2 regions of the Streptomyces sp. P13-3-3 genome follow, and region 2 is predicted to be linked to the other one. Evidence: predicted binding sites of a transcription regulator. Region 2 holds the regulator's gene; the other holds the start of a gene.
The links. The regulator HrcA, encoded in region 2, represses chaperone genes, less so after heat shock. The targets are predictions, from matches to a motif close to TTNGCACTCNGNNNNNCNGAGTGCNAA.
Positions count from the first base shown of each region.

Region 1 (14,645 bases), 890 kb from region 2:
CGACAGCCCCGTCACGCAGTACGCCGACCACGTCCTGACCACCTCCACGGCCCGCGAGAGCGAGCTGCGCCCGGCCGCGATGTCCTCCCGTACGGGTCAACTGCTCGTCGTGGACTGCCTGTTCGTGGGTGTCGCCCAGCGCACCTACGACGCCGCGGCGCCCGCCCTCTCGGCGTCGTACGAGGCGCTGGCGCACCGCCACCGGGCGACCCGCAGGGGTCCGTGAGGGCGGACCCCGCCGCGCACCGGCCGCGTGCGCGCCCCCGCCGTACCCCCTTCCGAGCCGCCGGCCCCGACCGAAAGAACACCGCCCATGACCTCCACCTCGCCCGACCGTGATCTGCGCTCCCAGCTCGAGACCCTGACCACCGAGGCGTACCGGCCGGAGCTGGCGGACGTCGACCGGCTGCCCACGCCGGAGATCGCCCGGCTGATGAACGCCCAGGACGCCACGGTCGCGGGCGCGGTCGCCGGGCAGGTGCCCGCCATCGCCGCCGCGATCGACGCCGTGGCGGAGCGGATGGCGCGCGGCGGCCGGCTGGTCTACGCCGGCGCGGGCACGGCGGGGCGGCTGGGCGTGCTGGACGCCTCCGAGTGCCCGCCCACCTTCAACACGGACCCCGCGAGGGTCGTCGGCCTGATCGCGGGCGGGCCCGAGGCCATGGTGAACCCGGTCGAAGGCGCCGAGGACTCCCCCGAGCTGGCCGAGTCCGACCTCGCCGCGCTCGGCCTCACCGCCGACGACACGGTGGTCGGCATCTCCGCCTCCGGCCGCACCCCGTACGCGGTCGGCGCGGTCGCGTACGCCCGGAAGCACGGGGCGCTCACCGTGGGACTGTCGTGCAACCGGGACAGCGCGCTCGCGGCGGCGGCCGAGCACGGCATCGAGGTGGTCGTGGGCCCTGAGTTCCTCACCGGCTCCACCCGCCTCAAGGCCGGCACGGCGCAGAAGCTCGTGCTGAACATGATCTCGACGATCACGATGATCCGGCTCGGCAAGACCTACGGGAACCTGATGGTCGACGTGCGCGCCTCCAACGAGAAGCTGCGCGCCCGCTCCCGCCGGATCGTCGCCCAGGTCACGGGCGCCGACGACGAGGCCGTGGAACACGCCCTCGCCGCCACGGACGGCGAGGTCAAGAACGCGATCCTGGTACTGCTGGCCGGCGTGGACGGCCCGACGGCGGCCCGGCTCCTGGACGAGTCCGACGGCCATCTGCGGGCGGCGCTGTCCCGCGCGGGCGGGTGAGGGGCGCGCCCCTGGTGAGAGGCGGGCTTCCGGGCCCCAGATGAGGGTCTAGCCTCGCCGCCGCAGCCCCGCGTACACCGTGGTGCCGAGGACGAGCGCGGTCAGGCCGACGGTGGCGGCGAGGGTGATCCGTCTGCTGTCCTCCTGCTCCGGGCCGTCCGGCATCCGCGGGTCGAGGAGGTCCAGCGGGTCCTTGACGATCGTGACCCGGTCGCCCGCCTTCGCCTGCCCGAAGCAGTTCTCCTGCTGGGAGACCCGGTGGACGCGCCGCTCGCCGTCCAGCTCCCGGAGCGTGCAGAACATGCTCGGTCCCCGTCGGCGCTCCTCGTCGACGACCTGGACGACCACGGCGTCCACCGGCTCGCCCACCGCCCCCATGTACCCCTCGTACACGGCGGGAGAGGCGAACATCATCAGGGCGAGACCCCCGAAGGAGACGGTGACCGCCGCGCCTGCCCGGTGCCAAACGCCGCCCACGAGCCACGCCGCGACGGCGACGGCCGCCAGGCCGACGACGACACCCAGCCACGTGACCCACGCGGCGACGGCGGCGCCCAGGAGCAGCCCTGCCGTCACCCCGAAGGCCCACAGCAGGGAGTTGCCGATCTTGCGCCGCTCCCCCGCGGGCCGGACGTCCTCGGCGCCGTCCGGCACCGGTACCGCCCCGGTCCCCCTCATCTTTCCCCCGCCCTTTCGACAGTCGTCCGTCCGACCAGGCATCGTAGGGCCTGGCCGTTCCGGCACCAGGGCCACCCTGGCCGCGCTTCGTGGTGCACGCTGGAGCAATGGCCCCACCCACACGGAGACCACCATGAACCACGCACAGCTCACCGCCCTCGGCCGGGCGCTGCGTGTGCTCGGTGAGCACGGCGAGGCGCTCTCCGCCGACACCCCGGACTCCCGGCTGCACGAGGTGCGTGACGACCTGCGGCGGGCGCTGGACCTGCTGGAGGACACCGTCACCACGGCGCCGCCCAGCACGCGCTGCGCCGAGCACCCCACGGGGCCGGTCGACGAGAGCGCCCCGGACCTGTGCCTGCTCTGCGAGACCAGGCGTCGCGCCGCCCGCCGCGCCGAGTTCAACGGCCCGGCCCCGCAGGCCCGGCCCGCCGGTCCCGCGCCCTCGCGCTACGGGGTGCGCGGCGACCGCCCGCAGCCGCAGCAGCGCTGGCTGCCGGAGATGTGGAACGGCCAGGCGTGGCAGCTGTGCGGCACCCCGCGCCGCGACCGCCGCGAGGCGGAACTCTTCGTCAAGGCCCAGCTCCGCACGGTCCGCCCGGCGATGGCCTACCGCGTCGTCCACGAGTTCACCGACTACGAGGTGCTCCGCGTCTGGGGCAACCCGGTCCACGTGGACATCGAACCGATGGGCAACATCTGAGCCGCGCGAGCCTCACGGCTCCTTGAACGGCACGGGGCGCGGCGCCCTGGCGTGACTCACGGCTGCCGACCAGCCACCCCGAGAGCGGGCGGCCCGCCCTCCGGGCCCCCGGCCCGAGCGTCTGGCGCGTCACCCCCGACCCGCCCGCCGGCCGGCCCCGCCACCGGGCCTCGGGCCGCCTGACGCTCCGGGCGCCGGTCCCCGGCAGTCGGGTCCGGCCGCCACGACGGCGGGACCCACAGCCCCAAGCACGCCGAGTCCGAAGAACCCTCGGACCGGCACGAGCCGACCGCGCGACCCCGCGCCAACGGAGCCGCCCCGAAGCGTCACCCCCGGCCCGCCCGCCGCCCGGCCCCGCCACCGAACCCCAGACCGCCTGACACTCCGGACGCCGGCCCCCGGCAGCCGGGGCCAGCCGCCACGACGGCGAGACCCACAGCCCCAAGCACGCCGAGTCACAGGGCTCCTCGGACCGGCACGAGCCGACCGCGCGACCCCGCGCCATCGGAGCCGACCCGGTCGGACGGCCCGTCGCGCTCTCGGGGCCGACACCGCATCCATGCCGGTGTTCGGGCTCACCCCGAACACCGAGCGGCGGCCACCCCCCGATGTCCTCGGGACAGTGGCCGCCGTCTCGTCCGGGCGCCGGCGAGCACTCCGCCCACCCGCCCGCAGGTGTCACGCCTTCGCCGGCTCCGCGGCCTCGGGCGCGCCCTCGGTGACGAGTGACTCCGCCCCGGCGGTGCCCCGCTGCTTCGGGATGAACGCCGCCACCACGAAGCCAAGCAGCGCCGCGCCCGCGCCGAGGGCGAGGACCGCGCGGAAGGCGTCCTCGGACGGCAGCGCGTACGGGCCGAACCGGGTCGTCATCTGCGCGAGGACCACACCGGCGACCGCGCTCGCCACGGACGTGCCGATGGAGCGCATCAGCGTGTTGAGGCTGTTCGCGGCGCCCGTCTCGGAGGCGGGCACGGCGCCCATGATGAGGGTCGGCATGGCGCCGTAGCAGAAGCCGATGCCGGCGCCGATGACGCAGGACGCCAGCACGAAGTGCCAGACCTCGCTCATCATCGCCACGTTCAGCCCGTAGCCCGCGGCCACGATCAGCGCGCCGATCATCAGCGTCACCTTCGGACCCCGCGCGCGGGAGACCAGCGCCGAGACCGGGGCCAGCGCCATCATCACCAGGCCGGACGGCGCCATGACCAGACCGGCGCTCAGCAGCGACTGGCCGAGGCCGTAACCGGTCTGCTCCGGCAGCTGCAGCACCTGCGGGATGACCAGCGACATGGAGAACATCGCGAAGCCGATCGCCACGGAGGCGAGGTTGGTGATCAGGACCTGGGGACGGGCGGTGGTGCGCAGGTCCACCAGCGGGCGGTCGGTGCGCAGCTCGAAGAAGCCCCAGGCGAGCAGGACGACGACGGACGCGGCGAACAGGCCGAGCGTGGTGCCGCTGGTCCAGCCCCAGTCGCCGCCCTTGGAGATCGCGAGCAGCAGGCAGATCAGTCCGGCCGCCATACCGGCCGCGCCCACCAGGTCGAACCGCCCGCCGGTCCGCACCTTCGACTCGGGCACCAGCGCGAGGACCAGCACGAGCGCGACGACGCCGAGCGCCGCGGAGGTCCAGAACAGCGCGTGCCAGTCGAAGTTGTCGGCGATCAGGGCGGCGAGCGGCAGGCCGAGCGCGCCGCCGACGCCGAGCGAGGCGCTGATCATCGCGGTGGCGGAGCCCAGCCGCTCCGCGGGGAGTTCGTCACGCAGGATGCTGATGCCCAGCGGGATGACACCGGACGACAGGCCCTGGAGGGCACGGCCCACGATCATCGGGGTGAGGCTGTCGCTGAGTCCGGCGACGACCGAGCCGACGACCAGCATGGCCATGCTGAGCAGCAGCATGCGCCGCTTGCCGTACATGTCGCCGAGCCGGCCCATCACGGGCGTGGCGACGGCGGCGGCCAGCAGGGTGGCGGTGACGGCCCAGGCCGCGTCCGACGCCGAGGCGTTCAGGTACTGCGGCAGCTGTCCCACGATCGGGATCACGAGCGTCTGCATCAGCGAGACGACGATCCCGCCGAGCGCCAGCACGGGTACCACGGCACCCGTCCTCGGCGGCGCGGCGGTGCCGGTCGTGACGGATCTTTCGGGTGCGTCGGACATGAAGGAGGTCTCCGGAAGAGTCAGATCTGCTTGACTCGGGCAACTTTAATCTCCTTGATTGACGCAAGCAAATGAAAACCACGTGACAGTCACATGACATGGACCACGCAGCAGAGAGGCGCGGCGCCCTCCGCCGGAGGACACCGCGCCACGCCCGGAACCGGGCCGGGACTCAGCTCAGCGAGGTCAGCGACGCCGCGTCGTACGAGGTCAGCTCGTCGAAGCGGCCGGCCAGCACCTTCGCCGCCCACTCCGGGTCCTGGAGGACCGCACGGCCCACCGCGACCATGTCGAACTCGTCGCGCTCCAGGCGGTCGAGCAGGTCGTCGATGCCCCGCAGCTCGGCACCCTCGCCGAGGAAGGCACGGCCGAACTCGCCGTCCAGGCCGACCGATCCGACCGTGATGGCGGGACGGCCGGTCAGCTTGCGGGTCCAGCCGGCCAGGTTGAGGTCGGAGCCGTCGAACTCGGGGAGCCAGTAGCGGCGGGTGGACGCGTGGAAGGCGTCGACGCCGGCCGTGGTGAGCGGGGTGAGGATCGCCTCCAGCTCCTCGGGGGTCTCGGCGAGACGGGCGCCGTAGTGGTCGGACTTCCACTGCGAGAAGCGGAACACGACCGGGAAGCCGGGCGACACGGCCGCGCGCACGGCCTGCACGATCTCCACGGCGAACCGGGTGCGGGCCACCGGGTCGCCGCCGTAGGCGTCGGTGCGGCGGTTGGTGCCCGCCCACAGGAACTGGTCGATGAGGTAACCGTGGGCCCCGTGCAGCTCCACACCGTCGAAGCCGATGCGCTCGGCGTCGGCCGCCGCCTTCGCGAACGCCGCCACGACGTCGTCGATGTCGGCCTGGGTCATCTCCTTGCCGCCCTCGGCGCCGTCCAGGCGCAGCCCCGACGGGCCGACCGCCGGCGCCTCCGGGAAGGGCGGCTGCCCCTGCTCGCGGACCATGCCGACGTGCCACAGCTGCGGCACGATCCGGCCCCCGGCCGCGTGCACCGCCTCCGCGACCTTCGCCCAGCCGGCCAGCTGCTCCTCCCCGTGGAACCGGGGGATCCGGTCGCTGATGCCGGCGGACGGGTGGTCGACGTACGTGCCCTCGGTGACGATCAGCCCCACCCCGGCGGCGGCCCGGCGCGCGTAGTACGACACGACGTCCTCCCCCGGCACGCCGCCCGGCGAGAACTGGCGGGTCATGGGCGCCATGACGATGCGGTTGGGCACGGTCAGGCCGTTCAGGGCGACAGGCCGGGCCAGGACCTCGGCGGCACGTCCGGTGGCCTCGGAGGCGGCGACGGTCATAAGGAGAACTCCTCGCGGATACTCGACGGTATGTGTACGTGCATACAACGCACTCTCCGTCGAACCCGCGCACGGCGGTGAGCATTCCCGTCCCTCCCCCGCCCGTACCCGTGACACCGGTCACCTCGTGAGGGCGCCCGGACACGCCGAAGGGCGGCACCCCCTGTGCGGGAGTGCCGCCCTCCGGACCTCGGACGGGTCCGAACCTGACGGGTCAGGCTCAGAAGTCCATGTCACCGCCGGGCATGCCGCCGCCGGCCGGGGCCGCGGCCTTCTCCGGCTTGTCGGCGATGACGGCCTCGGTGGTGAGGAACAGCGCGGCGATCGACGCGGCGTTCTGCAGCGCGGAGCGCGTCACCTTGGCCGGGTCGATGATGCCTTCGGCGATCATGTCGACGTACTCGCCGGTCGCGGCGTTCAGACCGTGGCCGACCGTGAGGTTGCGGACCTTCTCCACGACGACGCCGCCCTCGAGACCACCGTTGACGGCGATCTGCTTCAGCGGGGCCTCCAGGGCGAGCTTCACGGCGTTGGCGCCGGTCGCCTCGTCACCCTCGAGCTCCAGCTTCTCGAACACCTGGGAGGCCTGGAGCAGGGCCACGCCACCACCGGCGACGATGCCCTCCTCGACGGCCGCCTTGGCGTTGCGCACGGCGTCCTCGATGCGGTGCTTGCGCTCCTTGAGCTCCACCTCGGTGGCGGCGCCGGCCTTGATGACCGCGACACCGCCGGCGAGCTTCGCCAGGCGCTCCTGCAGCTTCTCGCGGTCGTAGTCCGAGTCGCTGTTCTCGATCTCGGCGCGGATCTGGTTCACGCGGCCCTGGACCTGGTCGGCGGAGCCGGCGCCGTCGACGATGGTGGTCTCGTCCTTGGTGATGACCACCTTGCGGGCCTTGCCCAGCAGGTCGACGGTGGCGTTCTCCAGCTTGAGGCCGACCTCCTCGGAGATGACCTCGCCGCCCGTGAGGATGGCGATGTCGCCGAGCATGGCCTTGCGGCGGTCGCCGAAGCCCGGGGCCTTGACGGCGACGGACTTGAAGGTGCCGCGGATCTTGTTGACCACCAGGGTCGACAGGGCCTCGCCCTCGACGTCCTCGGCGATGATCAGCAGCGGCTTGCCCGACTGCATGACCTTCTCCAGGAGCGGGAGCAGGTCCTTGACGTTGGAGATCTTGGAGTTGGCGATCAGGATGTACGGGTCGTCGAGGACGGCCTCCATACGCTCCATGTCGGTGGCGAAGTACGCCGAGATGTAGCCCTTGTCGAAGCGCATACCCTCGGTGAGCTCCAGCTCCAGACCGAAGGTCTGGGACTCCTCGACGGTGATGACGCCTTCCTTGCCGACCTTGTCCATGGCCTCGGCGATGAGCTCGCCGATCTGGACGTCGGCGGCGGAGATGGAGGCGGTGGAGGCGATCTGCTCCTTGGTCTCCACGTCCTTCGCCTGCTCGAGCAGGGCGGCGGAGACGGCCTCGACGGCCTTCTCGATACCGCGCTTCAGGGCCATCGGGTTGGCGCCGGCGGCGACGTTGCGCAGGCCCTCCTTGACCAGGGCCTGGGCGAGGACGGTCGCGGTGGTCGTACCGTCACCGGCGACGTCGTCCGTCTTCTTGGCGACTTCCTTGACCAGCTCGGCGCCGATCTTCTCGTACGGGTCCTCGAGCTCGATCTCCTTGGCGATGGAGACACCATCGTTGGTGATCGTGGGGGCGCCCCACTTCTTCTCGAGGACGACGTTGCGGCCCTTGGGGCCGAGCGTCACCTTCACGGCGTCCGCGAGCTGGTTCATGCCGCGCTCGAGGCCGCGCCGCGCCTCCTCGTCGAACGCGATGATCTTGGCCATGTGAAGTGGTCCCTCCAGGACTGGGGGTGATTCCTTCGGACCGCGCCCGCGCCCGCGACGGACGGCTCGCCGGCCGTGTGGTTCCTTGCCCCACGTGACCTGGCGGGCCTCACCGACCCGGTCCTTCGTTGTCACTCTCACCTTCAGAGTGCTAACGCCAATGATTAGCACTCGACCCCCGAGAGTGCAAGGCGCGCTCGCGGAGCGGCGGTAATTTCGAGAGGTCCCCGAGAGCCCTGCGAGCCAGTGGCGCCAAGGGCTCCGACCGGCGCTCAGCCACGGGCGAACACGGCGCGCGCGGCGCGTGCGCCTAGGCATGACGAAGGGCCCGCACCCCGAGGGGTGCGGGCCCTGTCGCCGGCAGAAGATGTCGCGTGCTGCTGGTAGCGCGTTCAGGCGGTGACGCGAACCATGTCGGCCTGCGGGCCCTTCTGACCCTGCGAGATCTCGAACTCGACCCGCTGGCCCTCTTCAAGGGTGCGGTAGCCGTCCATCTGGATCGCGCTGTAGTGGACGAAAACATCCGCACCACCGTCGACCGCGATGAAGCCGTACCCCTTCTCCGCGTTGAACCACTTGACGGTGCCCTGAGCCATGCCTAACTCCCCTATTACTGGCCCTTGCACAGATCCACACTTCGCGGACCCGGGTCAGACCTCACCCCCCAACGGTTGGGGGCGTGCGCCGGAACGCGTCGACCGCGGCTGAATGTATCTGTCCAACTGCCGTCTGCAACAGGTCAATCGGACGAGAAATCTGGACGCTACCGGTCCGGAATGTGGCAAGAATTCGCCAGAATTCAGGGCAAGTCGGGCCGGGCAAAGGAGACAAAGGCCGCGAAAGGAGCCCGCACTTTGGCTACATCCAGTCGGGTCCGCGGCAGGAATTCAGGGTTCTCGATCAATGGATCGGGAGCGCGTTCCCCAACTCTACCGCGCTCAACCTCATGGAATTGCCCCCTCCGGATCTCTCACGGAGGGGGCAAAGTCCTGAACGCTCGGTAACGGTCATTACCGAAGGTAATGATCAGCCTCCGGCGACCGCCGGAATGATCGAGACGCCGGCACCCTCCGGGGTGGCCGTCTCCAGCCCCTGCTCGAAGCGCACGTCGTCGTCGTTGACGTACACGTTCACGAACCGGCGCAGCTTGCCCTGGTCGTCCAGGACCCGCGCGGCGATGCCGGTGTGGTTCTTCTCGAGGTCCTGGATGACCTCGCCCAGGGTGGTCCCCTCGGCGGCGACCTCGGCCTTGCCCCCGGTGTAGGTGCGCAGAATGGTAGGGATACGAACGGTAACGCTCACTTTGAACCTCCGGTCAGGAAATGGCGAAGCGGCTCAGACGAGCCCGGCCTCACGGAACGACTCAAGACTGGGACGAATCGTCGCCGTGAGCCCCGTCCCCGCCACCGCGTCCAGCGTCTTGAGCCCGTCCCCGGTGTTCAGCACCACCGTGGTGAGGGACGGATCCAGCACCCCGTCCTCGATCAGCTTCTTCGTCACGCCGACCGTGACCCCGCCCGCGGTCTCCGCGAAGATGCCCTCGGTCCGCGCCAGCAGCTTGATCGCCTCGACCACCTGCGCGTCCGTGACGTCCTCCACCGCGCCGCCGGTGCGCCGGGCGATGTCGAGCACGTACGGCCCGTCCGCCGGGTTGCCGATGGCCAGGGACTTGGCGATGGTGTCCGGCTTCTGCGGGCGGACCACGTCGTGCCCGGCCTTGTACGCGGTGGAGACCGGCGAGCAGCCCGCCGCCTGGGCGCCGAAGATCTTGTACGGCTTGTCCTCGACGAGCCCGAGCTTGATCAGCTCCTGCAGACCCTTGTCGATCTTCGTCAGCTGCGAGCCGGACGCGATCGGGACCACGATCTGGTCCGGGAGCCGCCAGCCGAGCTGCTCGCAGACCTCGTACGCGAGGGTCTTGGAGCCCTCGGCGTAGTACGGCCGCAGGTTGACGTTGACGAAGCCCCAGCCCTCGCCGGCCGGGTCGCCGATCAGCTCGGAGCAGAAACGGTTCACGTCGTCGTAGTTGCCCTCGATGCCGACGAGCTCGCCGCCGTAGACGGCGGCCATGACGATCTTGCCCTGTTCCAGGTCGTGCGGGATGAACACGCAGGAGCGGAAGCCGGCCCGGGCGGCGGCGGCGCCGACCGCGCCGGCCAGGTTGCCGGTGGAGGAGCAGGACAGGGTGGTGAAGCCGAAGGCGCGCGCGGCCTCCAGGGCCTGGGCGACGACCCGGTCCTTGAAGGAGTGCGTGGGGTTGCCGGAGTCGTCCTTGACGTAGAGGCCGCCGGTGACGCCCAGTTCGCGGGCGAGGTTGTCGGCCTGGACGAGCTTGGTCCAGCCGGGGTTCAGGTTGGGCTTGGTCGCCACGTCCGCGGGGACGGGCAGCAGCGGCGCGTAGCGCCAGATGTTCGCGGGACCCGCCTCGATGCGCTTGCGGAGCTCTTCGGTGTCGTACCCGGAGAAGTCGTAGGCGATCTCCAGCGGGCCGAAACACTCCTCGCAGGCGAAGACCGGACCGAGGGGCACGCGGTGGCCGCACTCGCGGCAGGACAGCGCGGCGGCGGGGCCGAGGTCGACGGTGTTCGCGGAGTCGGTGGTGCTTGCAAAAGTCTGCACAGCCATGGAGGCGAGGCCCTTTCTCCTCATCTTCCTCACGACGCACTTCGCCGTGAGACGGATTTGGCACCTTCCCTAGCCGGGAGCCTCGCCACGTCCGCGTGACAAGTACCGACTGGAGGGTTGCCGGGGCTTCATCGGGCCGTATCCCTCTGCCCCTCTGGATGAGCGGTGTTCAGTTGTCCGCCCCGACACCCCCCGGGATGCGGGGTCCGTCGGCGCTGTTCAAGACTGTAACCGAAGGCCCGGACGGCGGAGAGAGCCGTCCGCACACCGAGATGGACCGCCCCCGGCCAGTGAGGAGTCCGCCGTGCTGGAAGAAGTCGAGCGCTGGCTGATCGAGCGCTCCTGGTCGGTTTCCGACCGTCCGCTGCACCGGATCCTGGCGGCGAAACGCTCCTCGGGACAGACGGTGAGCGTGGTGCTGCCCGCGCTGAACGAGGAGGCCACGGTCGGCGACATCGTCTCCGTCATCCGGCACGACCTGGTGCTCCAGGTGCCCCTGGTCGACGAGGTCGTGGTGATCGACTCCGGTTCCACCGACCGCACCTCCGAGGTGGCCGCGGCGGCCGGCGCGACCGTCGTCCACCGGGACGCCATCCTGCCCCGCCTGCCTGCCGTGCCCGGCAAGGGCGAGGTGCTGTGGCGGTCGCTGCTGGTCACGCGCGGTGACATCGTGTGCTTCGTCGACGCGGACCTGCGGGAGTTCTCGTCGGACTTCGTCACCGGCATCGTCGGCCCGCTGCTCACCGACCCCGGCCTCCAGCTGGTCAAGGCCATGTACGACCGGCCGATGACGACGGCCGACGGGAGCATCACCGGCGCGGGCGCCGGGCAGGGCGGCCGCGTCACCGAGCTGATGGCCCGCCCGCTGCTCAACATGCACTGGCCGCAGCTCGCCGGTTTCGTCCAGCCGCTGGGCGGCGAGTACGCGGCCCGCCGCGGCCTGCTCGAACAGCTCCCGTTCCCCGTCGGCTACGGCGTCGAGCTGGGCATGCTGGTCGACGCCCTGCACCTGGTGGGCCTGGACGCGCTGGCCCAGGTGGACGTGGGCGTGCGCAAGCACCGGCACCAGGACGGGCAGGCGCTCGGCCGGATGGCCGCCGCGATCTACCGCACCGCGCAGCTGCGGCTGGCCCGCGCGCATCTGCTCCGACCGTCGCTGACCCAGTTCGAGCGCGCCGGGGACGCCTTCGAGCCCCGCACGTACTCGGTGGACACCGAGGAGCGGCCGCCGATGCGGGACGTCGCGGAGTACCAGTCCCGCAAGGTGGCCTGACCCCGTCCGTCACCGACCGGTGTGACGCACCGGCACGTTTGAGGCCCGGGGGGCCGGGCTAGGTTGAGGCGTATGGCTTCAAGCTTCGGTGCAGCTCAGGTGCTGGTCGCCTCCAATCGGGGGCCGGTGTCGTACGCGGTGGCGGACGACGGTTCGCTGAGGAGCAGGCGGGGCGGCGGGGGACTGGTCTCCGGCCTCTCGGCCATCGGCCCCGAGTCGGGCGCCCTGTGGGTGTGCTCGGCACTGTCCGACGGCGACCGCGAGGCCGTGCGGCGCGGCGTCGGGGAGGACGGCGTGCGGATGCTGGACGTCCCGGCGGACGTGCACGCGGACGCGTACAACGGCATCGCGAACTCGGTGCTGTGGTTCGTCCACCACATGCTGTACCAGACGCCGCTGGAGCCCGCCTTCGACGCGGAGTTCCGCCGGCAGTGGGCCTCCTACGAGACCTACAACCGCGCGTTCGCCGAGGCGCTGGCCGAGGAGGCCGCCGAGGGCGCGGCCGTCCTGGTGCAGGACTACCACCTGACCCTGGTCCCCGGCATGCTCCGCGAGCTGCGCCCCGACCTGCGCATCGGGCACTTCTCGCACACGCCGTGGGCGCCGCCCGAGTACTTCGCGATGCTGCCCGACGACATCGCGCGGCAGATGCTGCGCGGCATGCTCGGCGCCGACCGGCTCGGCTTCCTCACCCGCCGCTGGGCGGACGCGTTCACCGCGTGCTGCGAGCGGTTCGCCGGCGGGCTCGGCGACACCCGCGTCGGGGTGCACGGCCTGGGCGCCGACGCGGACTTCCTGCGCGCCCGCTCGCACGAGGCGGACGTCGACGAGCGGATGGCCGCGCTGAAGGAGGAGATCGGCGAGGGGCGCCGGACGATCGTCCGCGTCGACCGCACCGAGCTGTCCAAGAACATCGTGCGCGGCCTGCTCGCGTACCGGCAGCTGCTGGACGACCGGCCCGAGTGGCGCGAGCGCGTGGTGCACGTCGCCTTCGCCTACCCGTCCCGGCAGGACCTCGCCGTCTACCGCGACTACACGGCCGAGGTGCAGCGGCTCGCCGAGGAGATCAACGAGCAGTACGGCACGCCCGGCTGGCGGCCGGTCGTCCTGCACGTCAAGGACGACTTCGCCCGCTCCCTGGCCGCGTACCGGCTGGCCGACGTGGCCCTCGTCAACCCCATCCGCGACGGCATGAACCTGGTCGCGAAGGAGGTCCCGGTGGTCTCCGACACGGGCTGCGCCCTGGTGCTGTCCCGCGAGGCCGGCGCCCACGAGGAGCTGGGCGAGGACGCGATCACCGTCAACCCGTACGACGTCGTGCAGACGGCCGAGGCCCTGCACGAGGCGCTGTCGATGCGCCCCGAGGACCGTACGGAGCGCAGCAAGCGGCTGGTCGCGGCGGCGACGGCGCTGCCCCCGGCGCGGTGGTTCCTGGACCAGTTGGAAGCGCTGCGTGGATAGGTTGGGGCGCATGGCCAGTCAGACGGACTCCACGGACCCCGGCGACCTGCCGGCGCCCGCCACGCAGGCCGGGCGGGACGGACTCGACGCGCTCCTGGCCCGCCCGGGCAAGGCGCTGATCGCGCTCGACTTCGACGGCACGCTCGCGCCGATCGTGCCCGACCCCGAGCAGGCCCGCGCCCACCCGGACGCGGTGCCCGCGCTCGCCGCGCTCGCCCCGAAGGTCGCGGCGGTGGCCGTCGTCACCGGCCGCCCGCCGGGCGTCGCGGTCCGCCACGGCGGCTTCGCGGGCGTGCCGAATCTCGAGCACCTGGTGGTGCTCGGCCACTACGGCGCCGAGCGGTGGGACGCGGTCACCGGCACCGTCACCGCGCCCGCCCCGCACCCCGGTGTCGCCGCCGCCCGCGCCGAGCTGCCGGGGCTGCTGGACCGGGTGGGGGCGTGGCAGGGCACGTGGATCGAGGAGAAGGGGCGGGCGGTCGCCGTCCACACCCGCAGGGCGGCCGACCCGCAGGCCGCCTTCGAGGCCCTGCGCGAGCCGCTGACGGACCTCGCGACGCGGCACGGTCTCGTCGTGGAGCCGGGGCGGATGGTGCTGGAGCTGCGGCCGCCGGGCATGGACAAGGGGGTCGCGCTCCTGGGGTACGCGCGGGAGATCGGGGCGGGGTCGGTGCTGTACGCCGGGGACGACCTGGGCGACCTGGCGGCCTTCACGGCGGTGGACAAGCTGCGGGCGTCCGGGACGCCGGGTGTGCTGGTGTGCAGCGGCAGCGAGGAGGTCACGGAGCTCCGGGAGCGGGCGGACCTGGTGGTCGACGGCCCGTCGGGAGTGGTGCGCCTGCTGCGCACGCTGGCGGCCCGGCTCGCCTGACGAGGGTGTCGACGGGCTGAGCTCAGCCCCTCCGGCGTTCGAGGAGCGGGGTCCGGGGCGGAGCACCGGGTACGGGAAGGGGCGGCGGGGGCGAGAGACCCCTACCGCTCCCCGCGCCGCGCTTCCCTGACCCGCCGCAAGCGGTTCACCGTCACGGGATCGTGGGCCAACGCCCGCGGGTCGTCGAGCAACGCGTTGAGAAGTTGGTAGTACCGCACCGGTACAAGCCCCAGCTCCTCCCGGATCACCCGCTCCTTCGCCCCCGGCGACACGACCCCCCGCCGCTCCAGCGCGAGCACCTCCCGCTCGAGGCGCCCCAGCTCCTCAGCCTCAGCCTCAGCCTCACCCATGCCGGGCAGGCTACCCCGCACTGTCCGCCCGCACGGCCGCGGCCTGAAGCTCCCCGAGCACGGCCGCCGGGCTGCCCCCCGGCTCCACGGCCCGCCCGATCTTCTGCTTGATCTCCGCGTTCACCCCGGCCC
Region 1 is NZ_CP192228.1:429,074-443,718, reverse strand. Features, by position in the region: gene ACQZOG_RS02145 (MurR/RpiR family transcriptional regulator) at 1-226, shown strand, start outside; gene murQ (N-acetylmuramic acid 6-phosphate etherase) at 314-1,249, shown strand; gene ACQZOG_RS02135 (hypothetical protein) at 1,298-1,927, opposite strand; gene ACQZOG_RS02130 (hypothetical protein) at 2,061-2,630, shown strand; gene ACQZOG_RS02125 (MFS transporter) at 3,309-4,790, opposite strand; gene ACQZOG_RS02120 (NADH:flavin oxidoreductase) at 4,963-6,090, opposite strand; gene groL (chaperonin GroEL) at 6,311-7,933, opposite strand; gene ACQZOG_RS02110 (cold-shock protein) at 8,326-8,529, opposite strand; gene ACQZOG_RS02105 (ubiquitin-like small modifier protein 1) at 8,960-9,235, opposite strand; gene thrC (threonine synthase) at 9,269-10,558, opposite strand; SAM riboswitch class I at 10,576-10,723, opposite strand; gene ACQZOG_RS02095 (glucosyl-3-phosphoglycerate synthase) at 10,863-11,831, shown strand; gene ACQZOG_RS02090 (alpha,alpha-trehalose-phosphate synthase (UDP-forming)) at 11,904-13,292, shown strand; gene otsB (trehalose-phosphatase) at 13,303-14,163, shown strand; gene ACQZOG_RS02080 (DUF3263 domain-containing protein) at 14,265-14,513, opposite strand; gene ACQZOG_RS02075 (extracellular solute-binding protein) at 14,524-14,645, opposite strand, start outside.
Region 1: groL (chaperonin GroEL) is a predicted target of HrcA. The motif match lies at 8,098-8,124, and genes of this name have one in related genera.

Region 2 (14,645 bases):
TGCCGCGCGACCTCGACGTGGAGCACGGCGAGATCACCCCGAGCCTGAAGCTGAAGCGCCCGGTGGTGGAGCGCGAGTACAAGCACCTCATCGAGGAGATGTACGAGGGCGCGCGCGAGAAGTGACGGGACGTCGGCCGGGAGGCACGCTCTCCCGGCCGACGCCGTCCCTCCGCTTCTTTGTCGCCGGTCGCGGGAATCGATCGCGGTCCGTCACGGTTGCCTCACCGCATGAAGGCAATCGGATTGACCACCTACGGCGGCCCCGACGTCCTGCGGGAGCTGGAACTTCCCACGCCCGAGGCGGGACCCGGTGAGGTCCGCATCCGGGTGCACGCCGCGGTCGTGAACCCCACCGACGTCATGATGCGCACCGGGGGTCACGCCGTCCGGCTGCGGGACGTCCCGCCCCCGTACGTGCCCGGCATGGACGCGGCCGGTGTGATCGACCAGATCGGTCCCGGCGTCGACGGCCGGCTGAGCGTGGGGCAGCGGGTCGTCGCCCTCGTGATGTTCGTCCGCCCGCAGGGTGGCGCGTACGCCGAACAGATCGTCGTGCCCGCGGAGTCCGTCGTGCCCGCGCCCGCCGGGACGGACCACGCCGAGGCGTCCACCCTCCTGATGAACGCCGCCACCGCCCGGCTGGCCCTCGACACCCTCGCCCTGCCGAAGGGGGCGACCGTCGCCGTGACCGGCGCGGCGGGCGCCGTCGGCGGCTACGCGATCGAACTCGCCAAGGCCGACGGGCTGACCGTCGTCGCCGACGCCGCCCCGCACGACCGCGACCTGGTGCGCGGCTTCGGCGCCGACCACGTCGTCGACCGGGGCGCGGACGTCGCCGCCCGCGTCCGCGACCTGGCGCCCGACGGCGTGCCCGGGCTGGTGGACGGCTCCGACCAGCGCGAGGAGGCCGTCCCCGCGGTCGCGGACGGCGGCACCCTCGTCTCCCTCCGCGGCTGGCAGGGCCCCGCCGAGCGCGGCGTGACGGTGGCCCCGGTGCTCGTGGCGAGCGTCCGCGAGGACACCGCCCTGCTGGACACCCTCCGGCTCCAGGCCGAGCAGGGCGTGCTGTCCCTGCGCGTCGCCAAGGTGCTGCCCGCCTCCGACGCGGCCGAGGCGCACCGCCTGCTGGAGGCGGGAGGCCTGCGGGGGCGCCTGGTCCTCGACTTCTCCTGAGGCGAGGGCTGCCTCGAGGTGAGGGCTGCCCTGAGGCGAGGGCTGCCTTGAGGTGAGGGCTGCCCTGAGGCGAGGGCTGCCTCGAGGTGAGGGCTGCCCTGAGGCGAGGGCTGCCTTGAGGTGAGGGCTGCCCTGAGGCGAGGGCTGCCTCGAGGTGAGGGCCCTCCTGACGGCAGGGCCCTCCGGACGGCAGGGCTTCCCTGACGCGAGCGCTTCTGTCGTGCGGGCCCGCGCCGAGCGGCGCGGGCCCGCCACTTCTCGTCCCCGGGTGACCGGAAACGAGCGGTCGCGGCGCCGTTCTCGACCGAACGTGTAGCACTGTTCCCCCGACAAGCGATCCACTTTCGTGACTCCACGCTTATGGGCGGGTCCGTTCTGTCACCCTGTCGGCAAGCGATCGAGTTCTCTTCGTACGAACTGCCCGGGGAGCTGCCCATGCGGGCCATTCCGACCCAACGGGAGACCACCTCGTGCGCCTCCGACGTGCGGGGGCGCACGCGGGTGGAGGCGACGCTGTCCGGAAGCCCCCTCGCGCCGGGCTCGGCACGCGCGATGCTGCGCAAGGCGCTCACCGAGTGGGCGCAGTCCTCGGCGGACGGCGCCGACCTCCTCACCGGCCGCGTCGGCGACGACGCCGCCCTGGTCGCCAGCGAGCTGGTCACCAACGCGGTCGTGCACGCCGGCACCGACGTGCACCTGACCTGCCGGCTGGAGGAGGACACCGGCGCGCTCGTCGTCGAGGTCGCCGACCGGCACCCCTCCCGCGCGCCGCGCGACGACGCCGCGGAGGCGCCGGCGCACGACATCCCCGAGTACGGGCGCGGCCTGCGCCTGGTCGCCGCCCTCGCCGAGTCTTGGGGCGTCACCTACCGCGCGGGCAGCAAGACCGTGTGGGCGCGGCTGCCGACGCGGGAGGAGGCGCCCGCCGGCCCGCCCGCCGCGTACGCCGGGGAGCGCGCCCCGGCGCGGGACCTGCGCGCCGCCGCTCTCCTCGCCTCCGACCCGCTCGCCCCGCGCGGCCACGACGGACCCCGGGAGGGCCCGCGTGACGGCCCCCGGGACGCCTGGCGTGCCGCCTCCTACGGCGACGACTGGCTGGCCCGCCGCCCCGGACGCGACGGCGCCTGGCTGGGCCGGGGCGCGCTGTCCTTCCTCGCCGAGGCGTCCGACCTGCTCGCCGGACAGCTGGACGAGGACCTCGTCGCCTCCCTCACCGGCCAGCTGATCGTGCCGCGGCTCGCCGACTGGTGCGCGGTCTGGCTGGAGGACGAGGCCACCGCGCACGGCGGCCGGCCCGGCACGGGAGGCCGCCTCGCCCGCGTCTGGCACGCCGGCGAGCATCTGGTGGAGGAGCTGAGCCGGGCGCTCGAACGCACCCCGCCGCCCCACTCCGACGACCCGCTCGGCACCGGGCCCGTGCCGTACCCGTGGCCGGTCCACGACGCCGCCGCGGAGACCGGGGACACCGAGGCGGCCGACGGCGCCGAGGGCACCGGGGCCGCGCTCGCGTACCGGCTCGTCGCCGGGGGCCGGCCGCTCGGCACGCTGGTGATCGGGCGCGGCGGCATCGACCGCTTCCCCGACGAGATCACCGGGCTCGTGGAGGACCTGGGCCGGCGCGTCGCGCTCGCCATCGGGGCCGCCCGGCAGTACGCCCGCCAGGCCACCATCAGCGCCGTGCTCCAGCGGGGCCTGCTGCCCGGCGCCGTCGCCGAGATCCCCGGCGTGCGCAGCGCCCTCGTCCACGAACCGTGCGACAAGGGAGGCCCCAGCGGCGACTTCTACGACCTCTTCCCGGCCGGCCACGGACGCTGGTGCTTCGCCGTCGGCGACGTCCAGGGCAAGGGGCCCGAGGCGGCCGTCGTCATCGGCCTGGTCCGCCCCTGGCTGCGGCTGCTCGCCCGCGAGGGCTACCGCGTCGCCGACGTCCTCGACCGGCTCAACCAGCTCCTCCTCGACGACGCCACCGAGGCCGCGGACGCCGCCGCCCGCGCGCTGGTGGCGGCCGGGGCGCGCCCCGCCGCCCCCGGCGACGGCCCCCAGACCCGCTTCCTGTCCCTCCTCTACGGCGAGCTCGTGCCCTTCGAGGGCGGCGTCCGCTGCACCCTCGCCTCCGCCGGCCACCCCCTCCCGCTGCTCCTCGACCCCGAGGGCGGTGTCCGGGCCGTCGCCCAGCCGCAGACGCTGCTCGGGGTGGTCGAGGACGCCGGGTACACCGGCGAGACCTTCGAGATGTACTCCGGCGACAGCCTGCTCTGCGTCACCGACGGGGTCACCGAGCGGCGCTCCGGATCCCGGCAGTTCGACGACGGGGACGGACTGGCCCGGGCGCTCGCGGGCTGCGCCGGGATGGAGGCCGGGGCGATAGCGGACCGGATCACCCAGCTCGTGCACGAGTTCGACGCGCGGCCCCCGGCGGACGACATGGCCCTGCTGGTGCTCCAGGCCGAGTGAGGCCGTACAGCCGAGTGCGGCCCTACAGGTGGGCGGAAGGGGATCGTGCGCGGTGCGGGACAATGGAGCACATGCCTTCCGCACTCCCCGACGGCGAGCCCGTCCCCGCCGACGGCGCGCTGCCCGCGTCCGCGCTCGCCGGGGCGGCCGACCGCCCCCTCGGGTTCTACCTGCACGTCCCGTACTGCGCGACCCGCTGCGGCTACTGCGACTTCAACACCTACACCGCGACCGAGCTGCGCGGCACCGGCGGCGTGCTGGCCTCCCGCGACAACTACGCCGAGACCCTCGTCGACGAGATCCGGCTGGCCCGCAAGGTGCTCGGCGACGACCCGCGGCCGGTCCGCACGGTGTTCGTCGGCGGAGGCACGCCCACCCTGCTCGCCGCCGGCGACCTGGTACGGATGCTGGGCGCGATCCGCGAGGAGTTCGGGCTGGCGCCGGACGCCGAGGTCACGACGGAGGCCAACCCCGAGTCCGTCGACCCCGCCTACCTCGCCGAGCTGCGGGCCGGCGGCTTCAACCGGATCTCCTTCGGCATGCAGAGCGCCCGGCAGCACGTACTGAAGATCCTCGACCGCACGCACACCCCCGGCCGGCCCGAGGCGTGCGTCGCCGAGGCGCGGGCGGCCGGGTTCGACCACGTCAATCTGGACCTGATCTACGGCACGCCCGGGGAGTCGGACGACGACTGGCGCGCCTCGCTGGACGCGGCGATCGGGGCGGGGCCCGACCATGTCAGCGCGTACGCGCTGATCGTCGAGGAGGGCACACAGCTGGCCCGGCGGATCCGGCGGGGGGAGGTGCCGATGACGGACGACGACGTCCACGCGGACCGGTACCTCATCGCCGAGGAGATGCTGTCGCGGGCGGGCTTCTCCTGGTACGAGGTGTCGAACTGGGCGACCTCGGAGGCGTCGCGCTGCCTGCACAACGAGCTGTACTGGCGGGGTGCGGACTGGTGGGGGGCCGGGCCGGGAGCCCACTCCCACGTCGGTGGGGTGCGGTGGTGGAACGTCAAGCACCCCGGTGCGTATGCGGCGGCGCTGGCGGAGGGGAGGTCGCCGGGGGCCGGGCGGGAGGTGCTGTCGGTCGAGGACCGGCGGGTGGAGCGGATTCTGCTGGAGCTGCGGCTTCTGGACGGGGTGCCGTTGGATCTACTCCGGGAGGAGGGGCGTGCGGCGGCCGACCGCGCGCTGTCTGACGGCCTGCTCCGCCCCGAGCCCTTCGCGGAGGGCCGTGCGGCCCTCACCCTGCGGGGGCGGCTGCTGGCGGACGCGGTGGTCCGCGACCTGGTCGACTGACCAGAGGGTTTCGCCCCCGCCGCCCCTTCCCGTACCCGACCCGGGGCTCCGCCCCGGACCCCGCTCCTCAAACGCCGGAGGGGCTGATTTCAGCCCGTCCGGCGTTTGAGGACGAGGCCCGCCAGGGCCGACAAGGGGGGTCTGGGGGCGCAGCCCCCGACGGGACGGGAAGGGGCGGCGGGGGCGAGGAAACCGGTCCTTACGACGGGGCCGTCACGAAGTCGATCAGTTCCTCCACCCGTCCCAGGAGCTGAGGCTCAAGATCCTTGTACGAGTGGACGGAGTCCAGAATCCGTTTCCACGCCTCGCCCGTGTTCGCGACCCGCCACCCCAGCGCCTCGCACACCCCCGTCTTCCAGTCCACCCCCCGCGGCACCCGAGGCCACGCCTCGATCCCCACCGACGCCGGCTTCACGGCCTCCCAGATGTCGATGTACGGATGCCCCACCACCAGCGCGTGCTCGCTCGTCACCCCCTGGGCGATCCGCCACTCCTTGGTGCCGGGCACCAGGTGGTCCACCAGCACCCCGAGCCGCGCGTCGGGCCCGGGCGCGAAGGCGTCGACGATCGACGGGAGGTCGTCCACGCCCTCCAGGTACTCCACGACCACCCCCTCGATCCGCAGGTCGTCGCCCCACACCTTCTCGACCAGCTCGGCGTCGTGCCGGCCCTCGACGTAGATGCGCCCCGCGCGGGCCACGCGCGGCCGCGCGCCGGGGACGGCGACCGAGCCGGACGCCGTGCGGGTGGGGCGGGCCGGGCCGGAGGAGGGGCGGACCAGGGTGACCACGCGGCCCTCCAGCAGGAAACCGCGCGGCTCCAGCGGGAACACCCGGTGCTTGCCGAAGCGGTCCTCCAGGGTCACCGTGCCGGCCTCGCAGCGGATCACCGCGCCGCAGAACCCGGTGCCGGGCTCCTCCACCACGAGGCCCGGCTCGGCCGGCACCTCGGGGACGGACTGCGGCTTCTTCCACGGAGGGGTCAGATCGGCGGAGTACTGGCGCATTCTGCCGACGATACGAGGAACACCCGTGCGGTGATCACTCCGACACGCCGAACCGCGCCGCCAGCGCGTCCCGCTGGGCCCGTACGAACGCAGCGTCGACCGCCGCGCCGTGGCCGGGGACGTACACCGCGTCCTCGCCGCCCAGCCGCAGCAGCCGGTCCAGCGCGGCCGGCCAGCGGGACGGCACGGCGTCCGGGCCCGCCTGCGGCTCGTCCGACTCCTCGACCAGGTCGCCGCAGAACACCACCTCGGGGTCGCCGGGCACCAGCACCGCCAGGTCGTACGCGGTGTGACCGGGCCCCACGTTCGCCAGCAGCGCCCGGCGGCCGCCACCCAGGTCCAGCGTCCACTCGCTGGACACCGCGTGCCGGGGCGGGACCAGCGCCGCCACCGCCTCCTCGGCCGCCGCCGGGTCGAGGCCCCAGCGCACCGCGTCCGCCCGCAGCTCCTCCCGCCCCCGCCCGGCGAGCGCCACGTTCAGGCCGACCGCGCCGTACACCTCCGCGTCCGCGAACGCCGGCGCCCCCAGGACGTGGTCGAAGTGGGGATGGGTGAGCGCGAGATGTGTCACACGGCGGCCGGTCAGCTCCCGCGCCCCGGTCCGCAACCGCGCGCCCTCGGCGAGGGACGAGCCCGCGTCGACGGCCAGGACGCCGTCCGCGCCCAGCACGAGCCCCGCGGTGCAGTCCCACCCCGGAAGCCGGCGCCGCCCGACCCCCGGCGCCAGTTGCTCCCATCCCGACTCTTCCCAAGTCACGGTCATGACCGGGACGCTAGCGGGGAGGACGTCACCCGGCACCACCGCGCGGACCGGCCTTGCCGACGTCGTACCCCCCGGCCGTACACTGGGCCGGGGAAGTCTGGCACTCGCGTGCGAAGAGTGCCAGGGCCGTTACCGGGCGGAAGCCAGCTGGAGGTGTGCGCGATGCTCAGTGAACGCAGGCTCCAGGTGTTGCGCGCGATCGTCCAGGACTACGTCGGCACCGAGGAGCCCGTCGGGTCGAAGGCCCTCACCGAGCGGCACAACCTCGGCGTCTCCCCGGCCACCGTGCGCAACGACATGGCGGCCCTGGAGGAGGAGGGCTTCATCGCCCAGCCTCACACCAGCGCCGGGCGCATCCCCACCGACAAGGGCTACCGGCTGTTCGTCGACAAGCTGGCCGGCGTCAAGCCGATGAGCCCGCCCGAGCGGCGGGCCATCCAGAACTTCCTCGAGGGCGCCGTCGACCTCGACGACGTCGTGGCCCGCACGGTGCGGCTGCTCGCGCAGCTCACCCGGCAGGTCGCCGTGGTGCAGTACCCGTCGCTGACCCGTTCGACGGTGCGGCACGTGGAGCTGCTGGCCCTCGCCCCGGCGCGGCTGATGCTGGTGCTGATCACCGACACCGGCCGGGTCGAGCAGCGGATGGTCGACTGCCCGGCGCCGTTCGGGGAGGCGTCCCTGGCCGACCTGCGGGCGCGGCTCAACAGCCGGGTCGCGGGCCGCCGGTTCACCGATGTGCCCGGTCTGGTGGAGGACCTCCCGGAGGCCTTCGAGGCCGACGACCGCGGTACGGTCTCCACGGTGCTCTCCACCCTCCTGGAGACGCTCGTCGAGGAGAACGAGGAGCGGCTGATGATCGGCGGTACCGCCAACCTCACCCGCTTCGGACACGACTTCCCCCTCACGATCCGGCCCGTCCTGGAGGCGCTTGAGGAGCAGGTCGTGCTCCTCAAGCTGCTCGGCGAGGCGCAGGATCCGGGTGTGACCGTACGGATCGGTCACGAGAACGCCCACGAAGGACTCAACTCCACGTCCGTCGTGTCGGTCGGCTACGGTTCGGGCGGCGAGGCTGTCGCCAAGCTCGGCGTGGTCGGACCGACCCGCATGGACTACCCCGGAACGATGGGAGCGGTACGCGCAGTGGCACGGTACGTCGGACAGATCCTGGCGGAGTCATAGGTGGCCACGGACTACTACGCCGTACTCGGCGTACGCCGCGACGCGTCGCAGGAAGAGATCAAGAAGGCCTTCCGGCGGCTCGCCCGCGAGCTGCATCCGGACGTCAATCCGGATCCGAAGACCCAGGAGCGGTTCAAGGAGATCAACGCCGCCTACGAGGTGTTGTCGGACCCGCAGAAGAAGCAGGTCTACGACCTCGGCGGCGACCCGCTCTCGCAGGCCGGCGGCGCCGGCGGCGCGGGCGGCTTCGGGGCCGGGGGCTTCGGCAACTTCTCCGACATCATGGACGCGTTCTTCGGCACGGCGTCGCAGCGCGGGCCGCGCTCGCGCACCCGCCGCGGCCAGGACGCGATGATCCGGATCGAGGTGGAGCTGGACGAGGCCGCCTTCGGCACGACCAAGGACATCCAGGTCGACACGGCCGTCGTCTGCACCACGTGCAGCGGCGAGGGCGCCGCGCCCGGCACCACCGCGCAGACCTGTGACATGTGCCGCGGTCGCGGTGAGGTCTCGCAGGTCACCCGGTCCTTCCTGGGCCAGGTCATGACCTCGCGCCCCTGCCCGCAGTGCCAGGGCTTCGGCACGGTCGTGCCCACGCCCTGCCCGGAGTGCGCGGGCGACGGCCGGGTCCGCTCCCGCCGCACGCTCACGGTCAAGATCCCGGCCGGTGTCGACAACGGCACGCGGATCCAGCTGGCGGGCGAGGGCGAGGTCGGCCCCGGCGGCGGCCCCGCCGGCGACCTGTACGTCGAGATCCACGAGCTGCCGCACGCGCAGTTCCAGCGGCGCGGCGACGACCTGCACTGCACGGTCACGCTGCCGATGACGGCGGCGGCGCTCGGCACCAAGGTGCCGCTGGAGACGCTGGACGGCCTGGAGGAGGTCGACATCCGGCCCGGCACCCAGTCCGGCCAGTCGATCCCGCTGCACGGCCGGGGCGTCACCCACCTGCGCGGCGGCGGCCGGGGCGACCTCATCGTGCACGTCGAGGTGCAGACCCCGACCAAGCTGGACCCGGAGCAGGAGCGCCTGCTCCGCGAGCTGGCCAAGCTGCGCGGCGAGGAACGGCCCACGGGGCAGTTCCAGCCGGGGCAGCAGGGGCTGTTCTCGCGGTTGAAGGACGCGTTCAACGGGCGCTGAGCGCTGGGCGCCGGGCGGCGGCCGGGCCCTCCTGCCGGGGGTTCGGGGGTCGCCCCCGGGTCGGCACGGTCAGCCGGGGCAGCAGGGGTTGTTCTCGCGGTTGAAGGACGCGTTCAACGGGCGTTGAGCGCTGGGCGCCGGGTGGCGGCCGGGCCCTCCTGCCGGGGGTCCGGGGGTCGTCCCCGGGTCAGCACGGTCAGCCGGGGCAGCAGGGGTTGTTCTCGCGGTTGAAGGATGCGTTCAACGGGCGTTGATCGCTGGGTGCCGGGTGGCGCCGGGCTCTCCTGCCGGGGGTTCGGGGGTCGCCCCCGGGTCAGCACGGTCAGCCGGGACAGCAGGGGCTGTTCTCGCGGTTGAAGGACGCGTTCAACGGGCGTTGAGCGCTGGACGCCGGGGGCGGCTGCGCGCACTGAGCGGCCGCCCGACGGGCGTTGATCCCCACCCTCGTCCTGGGCCGCCGGCGTGGTCGGCGGCCCGGCGAAAAGTGGCTTATGCCAAGGGGAAGGGTCAATTCGGAGTTGGTCGGGGGACGTGACAACATGCGGTCATGTCCTCCGTACTGACCGATCTCTTCCCGCACCCGATCGTGCAGGCGCCCATGGCGGGCGGCGTATCGGTGCCGCAGCTCGCCGCCGCCGTGTCCGACGCGGGCGGGCTCGGTTTCCTGGCCGCCGGGTACAAGACCGCGGACGGGATGTACCAGGAGATCAAGCAGCTGCGGGGACTCACCTCCCGCCCCTTCGGCGTCAACCTCTTCCTGCCCCAGCCCGAGACGGCCGACCCGGCCGCCGTGGACGTCTACGCCCACCAGCTGGCCGGCGAGGCCTCCTGGTACGAGACCGAGCTGGGCGACCCCGAGAGCTGCGGCGACGACGGCTACGACGCCAAGCTCGCCGTGCTGCTCGACAACCCCGTGCCGGTCGTGTCGTTCCACTTCGGCGTGCCGGCCCGCGAGGTGATCGACTCGCTGCACCGCGTCGGCACCCTCGCCTTCGTCACCGCGACGACCGCCGAGGAGGCGCGCGCCGTGGAACGGGCCGGCGCGGACGTGGTGATCGCCCAGGGCGTCGAGGCCGGCGGCCACCAGGGCACCCACCGGGACGTCCCCGAGACGGACGGCAGCGGGATCGGACTGCTGTCCCTCGTCGCCCAGGTCCGCGAGTCCGTGGGTATCCCGATCGTCGCCGCCGGAGGCATCATGCGCGGCGGCCAGATCGCCGCCGTGTGCGCCGCCGGCGCGAGCGCGGCCCAGCTGGGCACCGCCTTCGTCGCCGCCCACGAGTCAGGCGCGCACGCCCTGCACAAGCAGGCCCTCACGAACCCCCTCTTCGCCCGCACCGAGCTGACCCGCGCGTTCACCGGCCGGCCGGCCCGCGCCCTGGTCAACCGCTTCCTGCGCGAGCACGGACCGTACGCGCCCGCCGCCTATCCGGAGGTCCACCACCTCACCGCGCCCCTGCGCAAGGCCGCCGCCAAGGCCGGGGACGCGCAGGGGCTCGCGCTGTGGGCGGGGCAGGGCCACCGGATGGCCCGCGAACTGCCCGCCGGACAACTCGTGGAGGTCCTGGCCGCCGAACTGGCCGCCGCCCGGACAGCGTTGTCGGCCGGAGGCGCCCGATGACCGCCCCCGTCTTCGTCGTCGACGACTTCGGCACGCACGGCACCGGCCGCTACGTCCTGGACGGCCCCGAGGGCCGGCACGCCGTCGCCGTGAAGCGGCTGCGGGCCGGTGAGGAGGTCGTCCTCACCGACGGCGCGGGCCGCTGGGCCGCGGGCGAGGTGGACGGCACCGAGGGCAAGGACCGGCTGATCGTCCGGCTCGGCGAGGTCGTCGAGGAGCCGGTGGAGACGCCCCGGCTGACCGTCGTGCAGGCGCTGCCCAAGGGTGACCGGGGCGAGCTGGCCGTGGAGACCATGACCGAGGTCGGCGTCGACGCGATCGTGCCCTGGTCGGCCTCGCGCTGCATCACCCAGTGGAAGGGCGAGCGGGGCGCCAAGGCCCTCGCCAAGTGGCGGGCGACGGCCCGGGAGGCGGGCAAGCAGTCGCGCCGGGTGCGGTTCCCGGAGGTCGCGGACGCGGCGACGAGCAAGGGGGTTGCCTCACTTCTCGCCGAAGCGGAGTTCGCGGCGGTGCTGCACGAGAGTGGGACCGAGCCGTTGGCCGCGGCTCCGTTGCCGGACGCCGGTGACATCGTGCTGGTCGTCGGCCCTGAAGGCGGGGTGTCCCCCGAGGAGTTGGCGCTCTTCGAGAGCGTGGGGGCGCGGGCGTACCGCCTGGGGCGGAGTGTGCTGCGGACGTCCACGGCCGGAACCGCCGCGGCGGCGCTGCTGCTCGGCCGCACCGGCCGCTGGTCCTGACGCCCCGGGGCTCGCCCCGGACCCCGCTCCTCGAACACCGGAGGGGCTTTCTCGGGGCGCATGTGGCCCGATGCGCCCTACCGCCGCGGGAGCGGCAGTGGCACGCTGCCGTGCATGGGGGCGATGAACTGGGCCCGCGGAGGGCCGCGTCGGCGACGGCACACCGCCGTCGTCGTGTTCGCCGTGGCCGCGGTCACCGGCGTGACCGCCTGCGAGGGCGGCGGCCTCAGCTCCGCCGCCGTGGCGCTCACCACCGACGGGACCGTGACCAAGGAGCTCAACCGCCAGAAGGACAAGGTCCGCTGGCTCACCTGCACCGCGTCCTTCGGCGACCGGGACAGGTCCGCGTCGCCGGCCTCGGAGGAGACCGCCGCCTCGGTCGACTGCGAGGGCGAGACCGAGGGCGGCAAGGAGATCACCGTCACCGGACGGGTCACCCACGCCGTCAACAACGCCTGCGTCCGCGGGGACATCACCGCGAAGGTGGACGGCCGGCAGGTGTTCCGCGTCGAGGGCCTCGGCGACTGCGACTCCAACAGCCCGCCCCGCGTGGGCGAGCCCACCCAGCAGGGGCCGCGGCCCACGGTCACCGTGACCGTCACCACGACGGTGTGGTGCGACCAGTACCCGTCCTGTCGCCCCGTCGAGGGCAAGTGATCCGAAACCTCTGGCCGGACCGCACGCGCGCCCATAGGGTGATCGGGTGACACAGCCTGCATCGGTCGCATCCAGCGCATACCTCCGTTTCCCGCACCTGCACGGCGAGTTGGTCGCCTTCACCGCCGAGGACGACGTATGGATCGCCCCGCTCGACGGCGGCCGCGCCTGGCGGGTCAGCGCGGACAACGTGCCGGTGAACCATCCACGGATCTCCCCGGACGGCACCACCGTCGCCTGGACCTCCACCCGCGACGGCGCGCCCGAGGTGCACGTCGCCCCCGTCGACGGCGGCCGCGCCCGGCGGCTCACCCACTGGGGCAGCGCGAGGACCCAGGTCCGCGGCTGGACCGCGGACGGCCGGGTCCTCGCCCTGAGCACGTACGGCCAGGCCAGCCTGCGCCGCACCTGGGCACGCGCCGTGCCGCTCGACGGCGGACCCGCCGAAACCCTGCCCTACGGGCCGGTCGGCGACGTCGCCGCGGGCCCGCACACCGTGCTGCTGTCCGCCGGCGGCCGCGACGCGTCCCATTGGAAGCGGTACCGCGGCGGCACCGCGGGCAAGCTGTGGATCGACCGGGAGGGCGACGGCGAGTTCGTCCGGCTCCACGAGGACCTCGACGGGAACATCGAGTACCCGCTGTGGGTGGGGATGGGGGTCCCCCCGCTCGAGCGCGGCCGAGAGTGGGGGAGGGTCGCGTTCCTCTCCGACCACGAGGGCACGGGCGCGCTGTACTCCTCCCTCGCCGACGGCTCCGACCTGCGCCGCCACACGCCTCTGGACGGTTTCTACGCCCGCCACGCCGCCACCGACGGCACCCGGGTCGTGTACTCCAGCGCCGGCGAGCTGTGGATCCTCGACGACCTCGACGCCGCCGAGCCGCGCAGGCTCGACGTCCGGCTCGGCGGGCAGCGCGTCGACCTCCAGCCGTTCCCGGTGAACGCGGCCCGCTGGTTCGGCTCCGCGTCCCCCGACCACACCGCGCGCGGCAGCGCCGTCTGCGTACGCGGCACCGTCCACTGGGTGACCCACCGCTCCGGCCCCGCCCGCGCCCTCGCCGCCACCCCGGGCGTCCGCGCCCGCCGCCCGCGCACCTTCCGCGCGGACGGCGAGGAATGGGTGGTGTGGGTGACGGACGCCGAGGGCGACGACGCCCTGGAGTTCGCCCCCGCCACCGGGCCGGTCCCCGGCGCCACCCCGCGCCGGCTGGCCGCGGGCCAGCTCGGCCGGGTCGTGGACCTGGCGATGGCGCCCGACGGCAGCCGTGCCGCGATCGCCTCGCACGACGGCCGTCTCCTGCTCGTCGAGCGGGAGACCGGCGAGGTCCGCGAGGTCGACCGCAGCGAGGACGGCGACGTCTCCGGACTGGTCTTCTCGCCCGACTCCAGCTGGCTCGCCTGGTCCCACCCCGGCCCGCGCCCGCTCAGCCAGATCAAGCTCGCCAACACCACCGACCTGTCGGTCACCGAGGCGACCCCGCTGCGCTTCCAGGACTACGCGCCCGCCTTCACCCTCGACGGCAAGCACCTCGCGTTCCTGTCCACCCGCTCCTTCGACCCGGTCTACGACGAGCACGTCTTCGACCTGGCCTTCGTCGAGGGCGTACGGCCGTACCTGATCACGCTCGCGGCGGCCACGCCGTCGCCCTTCGGGCCGCAGCGGCACGGCCGGCCCTTCGAGACCCCGGACCGGGACGAGACCCCCGACAGCGAGGGCACCCCCACCACCCGCATCGACCTCGACGGGCTCGCCGACCGCATCGTGCCGTTCCCGGTCGAGGCCGCCCGCTACAGCAACCTGCGCGCCGCCAAGGACGGCGTGCTGTGGCTGCGCCACCCGGTGCGCGGCGTGCTCGGGGCGTCCCGGGCCACGCCCGACGACCCGGACCCCAAGACCGACCTGGAGCGCTACGACCTCGCCCAGCAGCGCCTCGAGCACCTCGCCGTGGACGCCGAACACTTCGAGGTCAGCGGCGACGGCAAGCGGGTGCTGCTGTGGACCGACGGGCGGCTCAAGGTCGTGCCGAGCGACCGGCGCGCCTCCTCCGACGACGACAGCGACACCAACATCACCGTCGACCTGGCCCGGGTCCGCCAGTTCGTCGACCCGTCCGCCGAGTGGCGGCAGATGTTCGACGAGAACGGCCGCATCATGCGGGACAACTTCTGGCGTCCCGACATGAGCGGCGTCGACTGGGACGGGGTCCTGGACCGCTACCGGCCCGTCCTGGACCGGCTGGCCACCCACGACGACCTGGTGGACCTGCTGTGGGAGGTGCACGGCGAACTCGGCACCTCGCACGCCTACGTCATGCCGCGCGGCGGCCTCGGCGGCGGAGCCAGGCAGGGACTCCTCGGCGCGGACATCTCCCGGCACGAGGACGGCAGTTGGCGGGTGGACCGCATCCTGCCCGCCGAGACCTCCGACCCGGACGCCCGCTCCCCGCTCGCCGCGCCCGGCGTCGCGATCCGTCCCGGAGACGCGATCGTCGCCGTCGCCGGACAGCCCGTCGACCCGGTCACCGGACCCGCGCCACTGCTGGTGGGGACAGCCGGCAAGCCCGTCGAGCTGACCGTGTCACCGGCCGGCGGGGGCGAGCCGCGGCACG
Region 2 is NZ_CP192228.1:1,320,501-1,335,145, forward strand. Features, by position in the region: gene ACQZOG_RS05980 (AMP-dependent synthetase/ligase) at 1-125, shown strand, start outside; gene ACQZOG_RS05985 (NADP-dependent oxidoreductase) at 231-1,175, shown strand; gene ACQZOG_RS05990 (SpoIIE family protein phosphatase) at 1,611-3,629, shown strand; gene hemW (radical SAM family heme chaperone HemW) at 3,701-4,933, shown strand; gene ACQZOG_RS06000 (DUF3097 domain-containing protein) at 5,133-5,939, opposite strand; gene ACQZOG_RS06005 (MBL fold metallo-hydrolase) at 5,974-6,702, opposite strand; gene hrcA (heat-inducible transcriptional repressor HrcA) at 6,865-7,881, shown strand; gene dnaJ (molecular chaperone DnaJ) at 7,882-9,021, shown strand; gene ACQZOG_RS06020 (nitronate monooxygenase) at 9,569-10,642, shown strand; gene ACQZOG_RS06025 (16S rRNA (uracil(1498)-N(3))-methyltransferase) at 10,639-11,379, shown strand; gene ACQZOG_RS06030 (hypothetical protein) at 11,494-12,036, shown strand; gene ACQZOG_RS06035 (S41 family peptidase) at 12,146-14,645, shown strand, end outside.